4 regions of the Paenibacillus sp. FSL P2-0136 genome follow, and region 4 is predicted to be linked to each of the others. Evidence: predicted binding sites of a transcription regulator. Region 4 holds the regulator's gene; each other region holds the start of a gene.
What was found. The regulator LexA, encoded in region 4, represses DNA repair genes until DNA is damaged. The targets are predictions, from matches to a motif close to CGAACATATGTTCG.
Positions count from the first base shown of each region.

Region 1 (3,956 bases), 140 kb from region 4:
GAAAAAGGAATCTTAGTTTATGCCGATTCATGTTATATTTTATTATTTATAAAAAGACCTTGTCAAGAGAGTCGATAACCGTAATAAAGTCAAGAGAATCAATCCGGGAAGTAAAACTCCTCTTCTTCCCCCTCACAATCCTGCTCATCCCGCAGAATCCCGATCACCTGGCGCACCATTTCACCTGAGAATCCCCGGCGCATCAGGAACGCCCCTGTCTTCCGGCGTTTGTCGTTCACATCTCCCCGGATCGTACTCCATTTCTTCCGTCCGGTCTGCAGCGCGCTCTCCAGCTCCTGCTCGGGTGTGATCTCATCCAGCGCTTCCGCAATCAGCGACTTATCAATCCCTTTCTCCCGCAGCTCCTGCCGGATCCACATCTTGCCCTTACGCTGATTCACAATCCGCTGCTCCGCCCACTGTTTGGCGTACAAGGGATCATCAAGCAGACGTTCCTCCTGCAGGCGGAGCAGAACTTCGGCAATAACAGTCTCCCCTATTTCCTTCTCCCTTAAACGGCGGGCCATCTCCTGTGCGGTTCTGGGTTTGCGCTCCAGATACCTAAGCCCCTCCACATACCCCCGCTGGCGCTCGTCTGCGGCAACGATATCCTCCAGATCCGCTTTTACAAAAGCACTCCCGGTAATCATCCGGTATTTGATCATGACATCTTCATGAACAGTCATGTTGTAGTCTCCGAAATGGATTAGATAACGATAATTAGACTTCTTAAGCCGCTCTACCTTTGTAATTACCAGCTCTTGATCTGCCGGGAAATCCGCCAGCACCTGCTGCTCATCCTGTTCCTCGAATTCCTCATCCAATTGGATAACCATCCTGCCAATCACCTACTTAAGCTGAAATATTTACGAAAAGGCACCCTGTTATATCTTCACAGGGCGCCTATCCATCTTGACTTCATTATTCAATTAGAAGTAGAGGAGTACTTAATTACTCAATCTCAAGCAGCAGCTTCTCTTCTTCCTCTTGCTCCGCAGCCACAGCCGCTTCAGATGGTGGCTCTACCAGAGTCGTGAGATTACTTGCCTCACGGATCTTGTTCTCGATCAGCAGAGCAATATCCTGATGTTCCTTCAGGAACTGCTTGGAATTCTCCCGTCCTTGACCCAGACGTTCGCCTTCATAGGAATACCAGGCACCGCTCTTGTTGACAATATCCATCTCCGTACCGATATCCACAAGGCTTCCCTCTCTGGAGATTCCTTCGCCGTACATGATATCTACATCCGCTTGCTTGAACGGAGGCGCTACCTTGTTCTTCACAACCTTGATCTTCGTGCGGTTACCCACGACATCGTTACCCATCTTGATACTCTCTACCCGGCGCACATCCAGACGGACAGAGGAATAGAACTTCAGAGCGCGCCCACCCGGAGTGGTCTCAGGGTTACCGAACATTACGCCGATCTTCTCACGAAGCTGGTTAATGAAGATCGCAATAGTGTTGGATTTGTTAATGGCACCAGACAGCTTCCGCAAGGCCTGGGACATCAGACGGGCCTGCAAGCCTACGTGGGAATCACCCATGTCGCCTTCAATTTCTGCCTTCGGCACAAGTGCTGCTACAGAGTCAACTACAATGATGTCTACTGCTCCGCTGCGTACAAGCGCTTCAGCGATTTCCAGGGCCTGTTCACCCGTATCAGGCTGGGACAGCAGCAGTTCATCAATGTTAACGCCAAGCGCCTTGGCATACTTGGGATCAAGCGCATGCTCAGCATCGATGAAGGCAGCTTGTCCGCCCTGCTTCTGTACTTCAGCGATCGCATGAAGTGCAACCGTCGTCTTACCGGAAGATTCCGGTCCATATACTTCAATAATACGTCCTTTGGGAAGTCCGCCAATACCTAGTGCAATATCAAGTGCCAAAGATCCGCTAGGTACAACTTCCACTTTCATGTGAGTGGATTCTCCCAGTTTCATTACCGAACCTTTACCGAATTGTTTTTCTATTTGACGAAGCGCCATATCAAGCGCTGCACGACGATCTGACAATCAGACCACTTCCTTCACTGTTTATAGTATTATAATAACGTGTTTTGAAGGGCTTGCCAAGTCTTTTTTAGAACATACATTCGTTTTTTTTGCTCCCGGGGATAATACTCCCTTTTATTGTAAGATACATGCCTCCTTCCGGATGCAAAACTCAGCAGGTGCTTCTCTTCCGCTTCTTACGTTAATAGGAACAGCCAAAGGATAATTTGTTATACCTAATATAAAACAAAAAACCGCAGCATGATCGCTCAAGCCACGGTTCTTCCGTATACATGAATTATATACCGGCCCGTACAGTTATTGCAAGGCCGAGCCTTCCAGCGGAGTAGCAACCTTGCGTTCTTCCAGGCGGCGCCACAACCGGTACAGCAGCGCCTTGACGGTGCGCAGCCGGATGTTCTCACGGGTGCCCTTCAGATTCAGCTCATATACCTCTGTCTTGCAGCCCCGCTCAGCCAGTCCTACGAACACAAGACCCACCGGCTTGCGCTCGGAATATCCCGGTCCGGCTACACCGGTAACCGATAAGCCGAAGTCCGTGTCACCGATCATACGCACCTGCTCAGCCAGTACCTCCGCAACCTCGCGGCTCACCGCTCCCGGGGCATCCGGACCTTCAAGCATGGCGGAAGGCACATTCAGCAGTTTCTTCTTAATATCATTGGAATAACACACGATCCCTCCGGCAAACATGGAGGCGCTGCCCGGAATATTCGTAATGCTCTCCATCAGCAGACCGCCTGTACAACTCTCGGCAGCACTTAGAGTGAGTCCCGCATCCGCCATCCAGTCCACAATCAGCTGCTCCAGCGGCACATCGATGTTGGCATACAGATTCTCCGGCAGAATGTCCGCAATCGTCTTCTCCAGAGCATCGAGCTTGACCATAGCTTCCCGCTCGGACGGCGCCTTGGTGGAGATGCGCACGGTCACTTCGCCTTCCTTGGCATACGGGGCAATCGTTGGATCGCTCTGGCTGCGGATCAGCTCAATCAGCTTGTCCTCCAGCAGCGACTCGCCAATCCCGGCGAACTTCAGCATCTTCGAGTAGAGCGGCATTTCACCAGTAAGTGCATGCTGCTGAAGCCATGGCTTGGCCTTATCCGTGAACATCGGCTTCATCTCCCGGGGCGGGCCGGGCAGCACGATATAATATTTGTCCTCTTCTGCAAAAGCAATCCCTACCGCAAGGCCGGTATCATTGGACAGAGGAGTCGTCCCTTCAATGACAAGCGCCTGCTTGCGGTTATTCTCAGTCATTACAATCTTGCGGTCATCGAAGAAGCGCTGCACATGATCCATGGCTAGCTGGTCGATGTGCAGGGTCCGGCCAAGCGCCGCAGCCAGCGCATCCTTGGTCAGATCATCCTCGGTCGGACCAATGCCGCCCGTGAACAATATAACATCCGCCCGGCTCTGAGCAATCCGGATCGCTTCCAGAAGGCGGTTTTTGTTATCTCCCACAACGGTCTGAAAATAAACGTCAATGCCTAATGCAGCCAGCTCGACTGAAAGAAACTGGGCATTGCTGTTCACGATTTGTCCAAGTAAAAGTTCTGTTCCAACGGCAATAATCTCTGCTTTCATAGCTGACGTTCTCCTCCTGATTGTAGGTATCCTGCAAGGTTAAGCCTGTTCCAGCCTCTCAGGCTTTGTTCAAATCCAGCAGATCCTTATTCTTCACGAAATAATCAATGCCAGAGTAAATGGTAATGATGGCTGCCGCCCAGATGGCAATGTCATCCACAGGGATGCTGACGAACTGGAACGGGAAATTGTTAAGCAGCAGCAGGGAAATAGCAACAATCTGAATCACTGTTTTTACCTTTCCCCATTTGCTTGCAGCCACTACCTTCCCTTCCAGCAGTGCCACCTGGCGCAGGCCGGTCACGGCAAACTCGCGGCTGATGATGACAATGGCAATCCAGGAATCGCATCTT
Region 1 covers NZ_CP150244.1:4,058,545-4,062,500, forward strand. Annotated here, with positions in the region: gene NYE26_RS17045 (RecX family transcriptional regulator) at 99-836, opposite strand; gene recA (recombinase RecA) at 952-2,016, opposite strand; gene NYE26_RS17055 (competence/damage-inducible protein A) at 2,314-3,603, opposite strand; gene pgsA (CDP-diacylglycerol--glycerol-3-phosphate 3-phosphatidyltransferase) at 3,662-3,956, opposite strand, start outside.
Region 1: the regulator LexA is predicted to act here: its motif matches at 2,086-2,099, upstream of recA (recombinase RecA).

Region 2 (3,956 bases), 1.3 Mb from region 4:
TGCCGGAGCTACTGGTCCGGCAGGAGCTGCAGGAGCTGCAGGGCCGGCTGGAGCCACAGGAGCCACTGGGCCAGCCGGAGCCGCAGGAGCTGCAGGAGCCGCAGGAGCGACCGGGGCAACAGGAGCAACCGGGGCAACAGGAACGGCGGGAGGGGTATTAGGATTTGCCGATTTCTTTGCCCTGATGCCTCCTGATAATGCGGCAACGGTAGCGCCGGGCACAGATGTAAGCTTTCCTCAAGATGGCCCTACCAGCGGGACAACGATTACCCGGATCGGGCCGAGTTCTTTTAATTTAGCGGCCATTGGGACGTATCAGGTGCTGTTTCAGGTTAGCGTGACCGAAGCCGGACAACTAATCTTGACTTTAAATGGTGCAGATCTCGCTTATACCGTAGTTGGGCGGGCAACAGGTACCTCACAAATCGTAGAAATGGCTATTGTCCAAACAACGGTCATTAACAGCATACTGACCGTTCGTAATCCTGCCGGAAACTCCACTGCACTTACGATTACTCCTCTTGCCGGAGGAACAAGACCCGTTTCAGCACATCTTGTTATTACACAATTAGCGTAGCGGCTATTTTATGAATAGAGCATAATGAAATTTTGCCACCAGTAGCTTGGTGGCTTTTTTGTTCTGATCACAATAAACCACATGACATTTATGTCACACTAACTCCCATATTGTTAGCTCATTCGATGGGGAATTCCATCTAAGCCTCTTATACTGGAAATATATTTATTCACTTCCGAGAGGGGCTATTCACCAGTGACTGAAGCTATCAAAGCAATTATATTAGGGATTATTGAGGGGTTGACTGAATTCTTGCCGGTCTCGTCTACCGGGCACCTTATCCTGGCAGGGGATTTGCTGGAGTTCGAGGGGGAGGCTGCCGTTACCTTCAAAATCGTGATCCAGCTAGGTGCGGTAATGGCCGTGCTGTTGCTGTATTGGAAGAAGTATGTGAACATCGGGATGAATATGCTGAAGCTGGATTTCTCCAAGAGCAAGGGGCTGAACGCCATCCACATGCTCCTGGCTATGGTTCCGGCACTAGTGGTGTATCTGCTCTTCAAAGACACGATCAAGAGCCAGTTATTCGGCCCCAAGCCGGTCTTAATTGGTCTGATTGCCGGTGGCCTATTGATGATCTTCGCTGCACGCAGCAGGAGATCCGTAACGTCAGAGACGGTAGACGGGATAAACTACAAGCAAGCCTTCGGCATCGGGCTGTTCCAGTGTCTGGCGCTGTGGCCCGGCTTCTCAAGATCCGGTTCAACGATCTCAGGCGGTCTGCTGCTGGGAACCAGCCAGAAAGCCGCTGCGGACTTCACCTTCCTGATCTCCGTGCCGGTGATGTTCGGAGCAAGCCTCCTGGACCTGTATGACAGCAGGGATCTACTCAGTTCAGATACGCTGACCCTGATGCTAATCGGGTTCGTGACGTCCTTCCTGGTAGCCATGATTGCTGTAGTCACGTTCATCAAGCTGATTAAGCGGCTCCGCCTGGAGTGGTTCGCGCTGTACCGGTTCGTGTTAGCGGGGCTGTTCTATGTAATTGTTATACTGTAAAATCCTGCTTTCAGCCGTATTCCTTAGGCTCCTGCAGCAGGATGGAGAAGGTCTGGGTAACGTGGTCCACTTCAATCGTCTCGATACCCACAAAATCCGGAATTTCAGGATGAACGGCATCCACGCTATATTCAGGGTGAGTCAGCAATAATTGAATGACTTTCAAGGCTTCCACGTTGATCTTGATCCCCTTTACAGTAGAATCTAACCCTGTTATAGAGGGGAATCTCCGCCCTCCGGGTCTATAGCGTATTATCCCCGCAGCGCTTAGCGAATATGTCTGTGGATGATATTTCTGTCTTCGTTACGTTCCATAACAGCCATTAATTGCCCCTGGAAAATCCGTCTCTGGATCTGGTCGATCCGCTGCAGCGCGAGGGGAACGGGAACCTGGAACGCTACAGCCAGCTCGGCAACGGCATCCTCACGAAGCTCGGGCAGCGTATTCGCGGAAATCATACTATAGGGCATGGAGGCATACAGAATGAACCGGTCGGATTCATCTCTCTGCGCCTGCGTGAACACTCCGGGCATAAGCGTAGACTTGCCGGCATGCCGCAGCAGATGACAGAGCTCGTGGAGGAATTCCAGCCGCTGCAGCTCGGGAGGGAGGCGGTTGTCGATGAACATACTGTACATTCCGGCCGCAGCCTCAATCGCCTTGCTTCTGACATCCAGATAGTGTACCCAGATATTGAGCTGCTTCGCTATGTAATCAATGGAGATATCGGCCGGCTTGCGGACGCCAATGCGCTGGTATAGATCCTCTGTCCATTTCTCCAAAGCGGTCATCTGATAATAGCCTTGCATAATCAATCACCCCATATATAAGATCGTATGTTCGTGTTATTGGCCAAAAGAAAAGCCCTTAAGGGCTAAGCAGCAGTTCAGCACGTACTCTTCAACGGCTGAAATATGGAACGGGTGTTCCTATGTATGTAAGCATAAAGGAATTACGCCCGAATATCAAGTGTTTTTCCCAAGGTGGGGTGCGTGGCCTGACTCAGCATCTGAACCATATCCTGGGCGCTGCTCTGCGCCTGCTCCTTGGCAAGGCTCATCACCTGCAGCCCTGCGGCCTGCTGTAAGGATGACTGGCTCATCACTACGGATAATGCAGCAATATCCATCCGGCATTCCTCCCTTCATTTGTTGTGAAGCTATTGCTTCATACTCTATATCGACTACTGGACGCCTGTCCGTTAGGTGAAAGGCATTTCTTTGCCAATTGGCCCATGCAACGGGGCGGAATTCCACATATTCTGTGCTGTATTCAATATTCAAGAGGAGGAATTAATTATGGGAGCAGAGTATGGTTGCGGTTGTGGAAATAACGTAGGTGGAGTGAATCAGGGACCTCCAATCGTTCCGGTAGTAAGCCCTTGGACTTCGACAGGTGCCATTCTGGTTCTGTTCATTCTGCTGGTTATCATCACTAAAGCCTGTTTGTTCTAGAACCGCCTATAGCCAGTGTAGCCCTGTCCGGCCTGTGCCGGATAGGGCTATTTCTTTTTCTTCTTATGAGCACGGACCGTTGGCCCGATCTGGCGTTTGATTCTGCCTGTAGCTGCATCGGTTTCAATGATATAGAGCTCCTTGACTGTTCCTGCAAGCGCGAACCATTCCTGTAAGGCTTCAGCTTCGGACATAGGGCCGTACAGCCGTTTGCCCCGATAACAGATATAGAACACTTCCGGCTCTCCATCTAAGTTATATTATCCCATTTCATTCTACGCTTTATCGCAGTGAAATTGAACAACATCCCCCACAGGCCGGCTTATTTGAAAATAAACTCCACACGCGTACCGTCTGCGAACGCCTCCAGCTGATTGCCTACCCAGCTTCCCGCTCCGCGGTTATCACTGGGTGTTATGTACTCAATATGCGCCCCGGCTCCGCCTTCATCACACATGGCCATCGGCCATTCGTCCCGGTCATAGCCTTTCTTCGTGGGGACTCCCTTCAGAGAAGCCTTGCGGTTCTCTTCCGCCTCCTTGCGGTTGATCGTGCAGATGGCCGACTCTCCCTTACGGATGGCCTTCTGGATGTGCCTCGCGGTCTCCGGGTAGCGGTCTGCCGGGAACTTCAGCTTCACGACCTCCGAAGGATTCGCAGAAGGGGTCTGCGGCAGCCATTGCCCGTTCTCCTCCAGCAGGTAGGCGGCAAGACTGAGCAGGGCGATAATGATGAGACTGATGATGGATTTTTTGGCTTTCATATCTGCTCCTTTGTAAGTGGGTATGGGTATAATGCCTGTGCCCTGAATAGTATAGCGTAAGAATACCGGATTGCGACAGTCCGAATTCTGTGCATTTGCCGTGCTGAAGTTCCACAATTCGTCATAATATGTACAAACACAAGGAAAAGGATGGTGGAAAAT
Region 2 covers NZ_CP150244.1:5,187,908-5,191,863, reverse strand. Annotated here, with positions in the region: gene NYE26_RS22020 (hypothetical protein) at 1-161, shown strand, start outside; gene NYE26_RS22015 (hypothetical protein) at 185-577, shown strand; gene NYE26_RS22010 (undecaprenyl-diphosphate phosphatase) at 773-1,576, shown strand; gene NYE26_RS22005 (hypothetical protein) at 1,587-1,751, opposite strand; gene NYE26_RS22000 (ImmA/IrrE family metallo-endopeptidase) at 1,844-2,368, opposite strand; gene NYE26_RS21995 (YjfB family protein) at 2,530-2,706, opposite strand; gene NYE26_RS21990 (hypothetical protein) at 2,876-3,031, shown strand; gene NYE26_RS21985 (hypothetical protein) at 3,079-3,267, opposite strand; gene NYE26_RS21980 (NucA/NucB deoxyribonuclease domain-containing protein) at 3,354-3,794, opposite strand.
Region 2: the regulator LexA is predicted to act here: its motif matches at 2,407-2,420, upstream of NYE26_RS22000 (ImmA/IrrE family metallo-endopeptidase).

Region 3 (3,956 bases), 1.3 Mb from region 4:
TCACCTCTGGCTCACCTCCGGTTATACGGCTTAGTGCGGCTGCACTCTGCTGGGCAGTAGGCCGTCTGCCCGCTTTCAGGTCCTGGATGCTAAGGCCGAAGCTCATCTGCAGATGAGCGTAATCCTTGAAGGAGGTCCAGTCCCCGCCCCATTCGAATCCCAGCTTCTTCCCCTCCTGCACCACCTCTTGCCAGTCTGCCACCTTGTCGCCATCCCCGTCACGTTTCATATCCCAGGACACATTCCTGCCATCCGGCAGGAGCAGCGCAAAATCTATTGCCAGTCCGTAATTATGGTAGCTGTCGCCTCCCCGGGCATTCGTTACAATGTCGCCCTTCTTGGTTCGCCCTTGAGCATATAGCTCATTCTGCTGCGCTATCGTGCGCATGCCCTGCGTAATGAGGATTGGTACCCCCCGGTTATAGCTCCGTCTAATCAGCTCGTTCGCCCCAGCCAGTACGGCCGGATGCAGCTTCGCCAGCCTTGCGGCGGATTTCTGCTTGACCTGCTCCAAAGTAAGCATCTACTCACCCCCTGGTATAGTAAATGCCCGCTTAGGCCGGATTGCTTGCACAAATGACCGTTTTTTCACAAAATAAGCTGTGCAGCGTCCTATCTCCCCGGATGAACTATGCGCCTACAGGCCAGAATAAGAATGCAGACCGCAAGTCAGGTCATTCTAACGGAAAGGGGGATGAACATGGAGATACACAGCGACAGCTACAGAATAGCCCCGCTTAGCGACCAGGAGGATGTGGTGGAGGTAATCCGCCAGGCGGAATCGGAGATTGCCCGGATGACCGGGAACCCGGAAGTCACGCTGATTGCCTATGAGAAGACGGATGGACACCGCAGCAAGTAAATGAGGCGTGCCCGTGCTGATCCCAGGCAAAGAGCTTACCTTTTAGACAATATAAGCCTCCACAATGTCATCTACAAGCAGCCACTTCCATTCCTCCGCCCACTGCAGCTTGAATTCCCGCGAGTGGGTGTGAATGGAGGTCACGAACCCGCTCAGCTTCACCTGCTCCTGAGGATCATACAGCACCAGCGTTACCCGCACATGACTCCGCAGCGATAAGGCCAGCGTATGCTCAATCTCCTCCAGCTTCTGCTCATCCAGAACCGGCCTCAGGCTATGCCAGGTCTCCCGTTCGTCCCTCCTGATCCCGCCCTTATGCTCCGTCAACATGCTTCGGCTGCTCTCCCGCAGACCGCCCGCTTCAAGCTTCTTGCCCATTGCTATTCCCCCACTCTGATGTTTATAACCCGGACTACATCATCTTTCCGCTCATAAACCGAACGTATGTTTGTATTATATCCGCGATTCAGCTTGTTAAGCAAGCAGAAATTAATGTCAGGCCAAGGACGCAGAAGGAGGGCTTTAACTGATCATTACAAAGGGTTGAGCTAGCACCACACCTGCATTGAAACAGCCATACTGTGGTTCTAGTAATTTCGCTAATCTGATGCCATCATTAGGGGAAAGGGGTAGAAAGGACGGAGATGATATTTATGATTAGAGCAGCAAATGTGGAGGATCGAGAGGGTATTTCCAGACTATTGACGCAGTTAGGTTATCCGGATACCGAGCTTTATATGAAAGAGAATATAGAAAGACTTCTTGCTGACCCCAATAAGGAGTTAATGGTCTATGAAGCGGAAGGAGGTGTTATCGCCTGTCTTTCCCTGCATTATATCCCGCAACTGGGCATGAGAGGAGATATCGCCTCCATTAGTTATCTGGTTGTGGACTCCTCAGCTAGAAGTAAGGGAATTGGACAGGAATTAGTGGAATCCGCTTCAGCTTCCGCCACCCGAAGAGGATGTGCCAGTATCCAGGTTCATTGCCATGCCAGAAGAATAGCGGCTCATACATTTTATGAAAGACAAGGTTTCAGGGAAGCCCCTAAGTACTTCTCAAAAAGATTGGACCAATAATTCAATCGGCAGCAAAAAGACGCCTACAGTAATGCTGTACAGCGTCTTCATCTGAATCCTTTGGCTTATAACAAGTCTTGTCTCTGCTTATTTCACTGACGAAGTCCCTGCGCTTCCAGCACCCGGTTCCTGCTTGGCATCTGTGCCTGCATCTGATACGGTTCCTGGTACGGCTTGCTCCGGTTCAATCAGTCCGGCGGCTTCTCTGGCTTCATTCAGCTTGGAGATGCCGTAGAGCATCGCTATGTCCGCCTGCTCATTCATCGTGTTGAATTCCTCAGCGGTCACATCGGGCGATACTGCGCCCTTGGAAGCCTTCTCCTTGATCTGATAGGCACTCTGGAAAGCGATCACCGAATCTCTAAGCAGCTTCTCGATCGTATCCGGCAGGCCACCCGCAATCTTGATATCGTTCACATGATCTGCAAGCTGAGATGCGGTATCCTGGAAGCTGTCCACAGCCTTCTCGAATTCTTTGTCTGTCGCTTGTCCGGTGGAATAAGAGGTTAGCGTGGTGTTGAAGTTCTCTAGCGAGGATTTGCCCATTTCGTCGAATTTCGACATTTCATTGTAAAAGTTCTGTACCGTCTCCTGTACCTCTTCCGGGGACGCCGGTTCAGCACTGTTATTGCCGCAGGCACTGAGTATCATGACGGCCACTAGCAGTCCTGCAAGTAAAGCTTGTCTCATAGTTAATATCCCTCCACTTAACAGAATAATATCGATTTTTGTTAAGTGCAAATGAAATTAATGTAAAATTCGGCGTAATGAAACATATGTCAGCGGTTAAGCGTATTCATAGGGAGAAACGGCGGTCCATAACCCGTTGATGACTGGCAATTCCTGTTATACTATAATGAATTCATCTGTTCAAGGAGAGGAAGATTATCATGGCTTATTGCACAGCATGTGGTGCGGAATACAAGGAAGGTGCCAAATTCTGCGGGGAATGCGGGGCAGGTACAGAAGAGGCCGGTTCTCCGGCAGCAGCACGCCGTCCGGCGGCTGGCCATAGCTCCGGTCCCGAAAAAGAATTATGGCAGGGCAAGCCTGCCGGCATCTCCGACCGTCTCAAGGGGCTGATCGGACTGAATACCACCAAGTATACGATTACGTCCCAGCGGATTATGGTGAAGAGCGGACTGATCGGCAAGGATGTCGAAGAAATCGAGCTGCTGCGGGTCAATGATTTCTCTGTCACTCAGTCGGTTATGCAGCGTATGCTGGGCATCGGGACGCTGATCATTTTGTCGGATGATGCTTCATCTCCACAGCTCCCCTTCTATAGAATCCGTAAGGTTCAAGCTGTCAAGGATATCCTGCGCCAAGCCGTCCGTGACGAGAAAATCGCCAACAACATCAGCTACCGCGAGCATATCTGACACTTCGCTACACTTGGTTATGGAAGGTAGAGGGCTCCTGCCGGAATTACGCCTTTGGATTGGCTGGGGCTCTCCCACATCAGTACCGCACGCGCGTCCCCCTGGTTCTCATAGTACTCCACCTTCAGCTCATGCAGCTTCCCTGCAATCAGACTCACTGTGCCTTGCCGCTCCTGCCCGCTCTGCTTAATCCAGCTGTCAATAACCAGCTTCCCGTCGATCCATATCCGGATTCCGTCATCTGAATACGAATAGATCGTATAGGTCTCACTGTAGGCAGCGCTTATTTGGCCGCTCCAGCGTACCGAGAACAGATCTGCGTGAACAGCCGGATCAGGCGCCGCCTGCCTCCAGGCGAAGTTAATATTGGCATCTGTCCGGGTGAGGGCAGGCGTGCCGCTAAGTGTAATATTGTTATAATACTGCCCATAGAGGCCCGGCTTAGGGAGTACCCCTCCTGAAGAAGCATACGCCGCCGCCTTGGCCGAATAATCATCTCTGGAGAACACGGCACTATTCTTCATAAAAGCCTGAATTACTGCATCCTTATTGCGCTCGTACAGCATCTTGCCCCAGGTCATCTGGTAGCTCCATTTGTTCTGCGTGCCCGCCAGCACAGCTGGCGGAGGAAGC
Region 3 covers NZ_CP150244.1:5,183,092-5,187,047, forward strand. Annotated here, with positions in the region: gene NYE26_RS21945 (M15 family metallopeptidase) at 1-523, opposite strand, end outside; gene NYE26_RS21950 (hypothetical protein) at 701-862, shown strand; gene NYE26_RS21955 (YolD-like family protein) at 905-1,240, opposite strand; gene NYE26_RS21960 (GNAT family N-acetyltransferase) at 1,516-1,941, shown strand; gene NYE26_RS21965 (hypothetical protein) at 2,029-2,631, opposite strand; gene NYE26_RS21970 (PH domain-containing protein) at 2,832-3,323, shown strand; gene NYE26_RS21975 (glycosyl hydrolase) at 3,341-3,956, opposite strand, start outside.
Region 3: the regulator LexA is predicted to act here: its motif matches at 1,300-1,313, upstream of NYE26_RS21955 (YolD-like family protein).

Region 4 (3,956 bases):
ACCGCGCAGCTCGTCCAGCACCTGAAGCGTCTCCTCATAGATATAAGGACGGCTGCGGCGCTCTGCGGCGAACTTGTCAGCCAGCTGTGCAGCCAGCGCTTCATCCTCTACCCCGAGTGAGGCCAGGCCACGGCGCCAGGATTCCTTACGGTAGACAGGGGCAAGCTGTTCCAGTTGACGGAACTCAGGCTGCTCACCGGCAGTGAAGTTCGCCCACAGCGCTTCATACGGGTTAATACCGATCAGCTTCGTGAACGGATACGTCTCATAGGATTCGTAAAGTGTACGGGCTTCCCTGCGTACAGCAGCTTCCAGCTCCCCGGGATCAACGGAATCTCCAGCAGCCTCACAAGCATAGCGGAAGGCTTCTTCCACACTGCGGTCATCCCACAGCAGAGTATCGTCAAGGTCAAATAGAACGGCGGTAATCGGCATTTGTTCTCCCACTCCCTATATGCTGGTCTGTCTTGCTATTCGTGCACGACCTCAATGTTGTTGTTCTTGGCGAACTGCTCCAGGCGTTCCCCCATCGCAGCAGTGTCATAACGGTTAATCAGCTTGGAGAAAATCCACTGCTTGCGCTTACCCTTATACTTAATGGTAACTACACTGCGCGATAAAGTGATCTTCTCAATATCCGCCGCAGCCAGGAAGCGTTCGCGGTTGTATTTAATAGTAGAGATACGCGCACGCTCAACCTTAAGAAACGGACGGCGGAAGAACAGCAGCGCAGCGAGCAGGAAGTACAGCACTACACCCAGCCAGTTGGCCAGAATCCCGCTTCCTTTGGCTTCGTCAATTGAGCCGACCACCCAGAACATGATACCGAGCAGCATCAGTACAACGGGGAATACGATATTTCGGCCTTTGAAAATATCGATGCTTTTCGCGGCAGTCTTAGTGCTGGAAGTGTAAATGGAGTCCTTCCCCTGCTTCTTTCTTTGCTGGTTAATTTGCTTCGTGTTGCGTTGAACCATTCTTTCCCAAGAACGGGCCATGTAAGTTCCCCCTAGTCATCCTGTATTATCTATGAAAAGGCAACAGGCTAATGCTTAAGTCCGTTATTGCCTTCTTCATGCTCCGGATTGTCCACAATTTCGATGGTATCAAGCTGGGCCCGAAAGTTAGTGCGGATATTCCCCAGGTAAATCTCGCGGAGCTTGGCACGTTCAGCCAGTTCCTCTTCATTCAGGCCGCCGTTCTTAGCTTTGCGTGCCAATTCATTGATGCGTGCGACCAATTCGTCAATATTCAATACGTTTCCCTCCCTCTAAATTCATTTTAACTTTGCCATGAGAAAAAGAGCTTGTCAAGGTCTACCCCCTGAAAGCTCTCCGAGTCGATCATTAGCCTGCTGCATTCCTTCAGTATAAAGGTAAAGTCAGAATATCTCCGGCCTTAATGACGCTGTTCTCCAAATGATTACTCTTCATTATTCCTTCTATATATACGGCTGTCTTCATGTCCCCAGGCTTGTTGCTTAACGCAATACTCCATAAGGTATCCCCGCGTTCGACTACGATCCGCTTATCCGGCTTCATCGACGAGACCGAACCGGCAAAAACATTCCCCACCACAGTGAATCCCGAAATAACAAGCATCAGCACCAGGACCAGCTTCATCAGGCTGACCTGACGGAATAGTGATGAGAGCGCAGCGAGACTATGAAGAATACCGTCCTTGATCTTGGTTACATAACTATGAGCAGTTGGATTACTGGGAGCGGACACCTTGATATCCTCATTATTGTAGATGCTGTTGTATGTACTATACTTTAACATGATTATCATCCTCCAAACACATGTTCTTGCTTTCGAAAATAATATAACACGAACATGTGTTTCGATCAATAGTTTTTTCGGAACATTTGTTCTCTTTATTTCCGTTCTCTTATTTTCCTCATTTTAGAACTTATGTTTGTACGAACGGAAGTTCTATGTTATAATTTTCCCAAACATAGTATATGGGGTTGATACCGATGTCAAAGATTTCTAGTCGTCAGCTGGCGATCCTGGAATTTATACGTAATGAAGTCCGCAGCAAGGGTTATCCTCCGTCCGTCCGCGAGATTGGCGAGGCTGTCGGCCTGGCCTCCAGCTCAACCGTGCATGGTCACTTGGACCGGCTTGAGAAGAAGGGCCTGATCCGGCGTGACCCAACGAAACCGCGTGCCATTGAATTACTCGGCCAGGAAGATTCAGAGAATGTGCATCAATTCGTCCAGACCGTTACCCGCATCCCGGTAGTGGGTAAGGTTACAGCTGGTGTTCCTATTACAGCAACAGAGAATATTGAGGATTACTTCCCGTTGCCTGCTCATTATGTAGGTGATAACAAGGTATTTATGCTATCTGTCCTTGGTGACAGTATGGTGGATGCCGGAATTATGAACGGGGATTATGTCATCGTGCGCCAGCAGCAGACTGCCGACAACGGCGATATTGTTGTAGCGATGACCGAAGAAGATGAAGCAACTGTCAAGACCTTCTACAAGGAACGGGATCATATCAGGCTGCAGCCGGAGAATCCGGCGTACGAGCCTCTCCGCCTCAACCGCGTTACAATTTTGGGCCGGGTCATCGGATTATTCCGCGATATCCACTAATCTACTCCCCGCTTAAGAACAGGCTGCTCCGCACCATGCGAAGCAGCCTGTTTTATGTTCATTTTACTTCGTGTGGTGGCCAAAAAGCTGTATACAAACATTTGTTCGCATTCAGCTTTTTGGCCATTTTTTCTGCGAACCGCTGCATAGCTCCGCACATATCCTGTTACAAAGGAGTGCTGATCTGTATGCCCAATTACCGAATTATCGTCGATCTGTCACAGCGCATGCTGTATCTGCTGGATAATGACGTTGTCACCAGAGGCTTCCCTGTCGGCATCGGCAAAATGTTAACCGTCTCGCCTGTAGGCGAATACACCATCATTAACAAACAGCCCAATCCGGGCGGTCCGTTCGGTGCCTTCTGGATGGGACTGTCCAAGCCGCATTACGGCATCCACGGAACCAATGACCCATCCTCCATCGGCCACATGGTCTCACACGGCTGTATTCGAATGTATAACGCAGATGTTCTGGCTCTAGCCGCCCTCGTTCCCATAGGTACCCGTGTCACCATCCGGGAATAGGAACGTCGCAAAAACCCTTGAGACGCCAGATTGCGTCCCAAGGGTTCCTGTGACTCATATAAATTAGAGCGGATACAGACTACAGCACACTTCTCAACAGACGGATAGCCACCGTATTCAAACGGATGGCCTCGCGGATCGATTCTCTGGCTGCCAGCAGTTCTCTTCTGGCCCGCGAACCTCTAGGCACCCTGCGCAGATTCTCATTGATCTCTTCCAGTCTCTCCAGCAGGATTGCCCGCTGTGTCAGCAGGACATTAATGGCTCTGCGAATCCGGTTACGTTCTCTTTGGCTCATCTTTACACCTCTTTTACACTTGGATAGTATAAGAGATGCCAAGAATGGCTCCAAAGATTGTGTGATTCGGCAGTAATGTTAGTTAGAGCTGCAGGTAGTGGGCAGCGAATCTGCTTACTTCTTGTTCAATCGTACCCGGAATTCAAATTCATCGCGTCTATAAGTCATTCCGGCCAGCACAATGTACTCCGGTGTCCATTTCTGTACAGGTCCGGCATAATCAGCAATCACATGCGGTTTGCCATCAACCAGCTGAACGACGTAGACCTGTACCTGTGCCAGTGCGGCAGCGAATAGATCAGCATCACTGGACAGTACTTTATAAGCCGTATTCAACTTCGTTCCTCCTTGTTCCACAACCATATTAAAGATTCCGTCTCGAATCTATTCAATTATACCGGGTCATGGAACAATATGTAAACCATATTTACAGCTTAATAAACAGGATTTTGAACAATCCGATATACTTCTTCGTGGCCCCGCCATCCCGGGTAAAAAAATTGGTATTCTTAAGGTCCGGTACACT
Region 4 covers NZ_CP150244.1:3,921,537-3,925,492, forward strand. Annotated here, with positions in the region: gene NYE26_RS16400 (HAD-IA family hydrolase) at 1-435, opposite strand, end outside; gene NYE26_RS16405 (hypothetical protein) at 471-998, opposite strand; gene NYE26_RS16410 (DUF896 domain-containing protein) at 1,046-1,255, opposite strand; gene NYE26_RS16415 (LysM peptidoglycan-binding domain-containing protein) at 1,365-1,781, opposite strand; gene lexA (transcriptional repressor LexA) at 1,979-2,605, shown strand; gene NYE26_RS16425 (L,D-transpeptidase) at 2,794-3,132, shown strand; gene NYE26_RS16430 (hypothetical protein) at 3,212-3,430, opposite strand; gene NYE26_RS16435 (hypothetical protein) at 3,545-3,766, opposite strand; gene NYE26_RS16440 (hypothetical protein) at 3,858-3,956, opposite strand, start outside.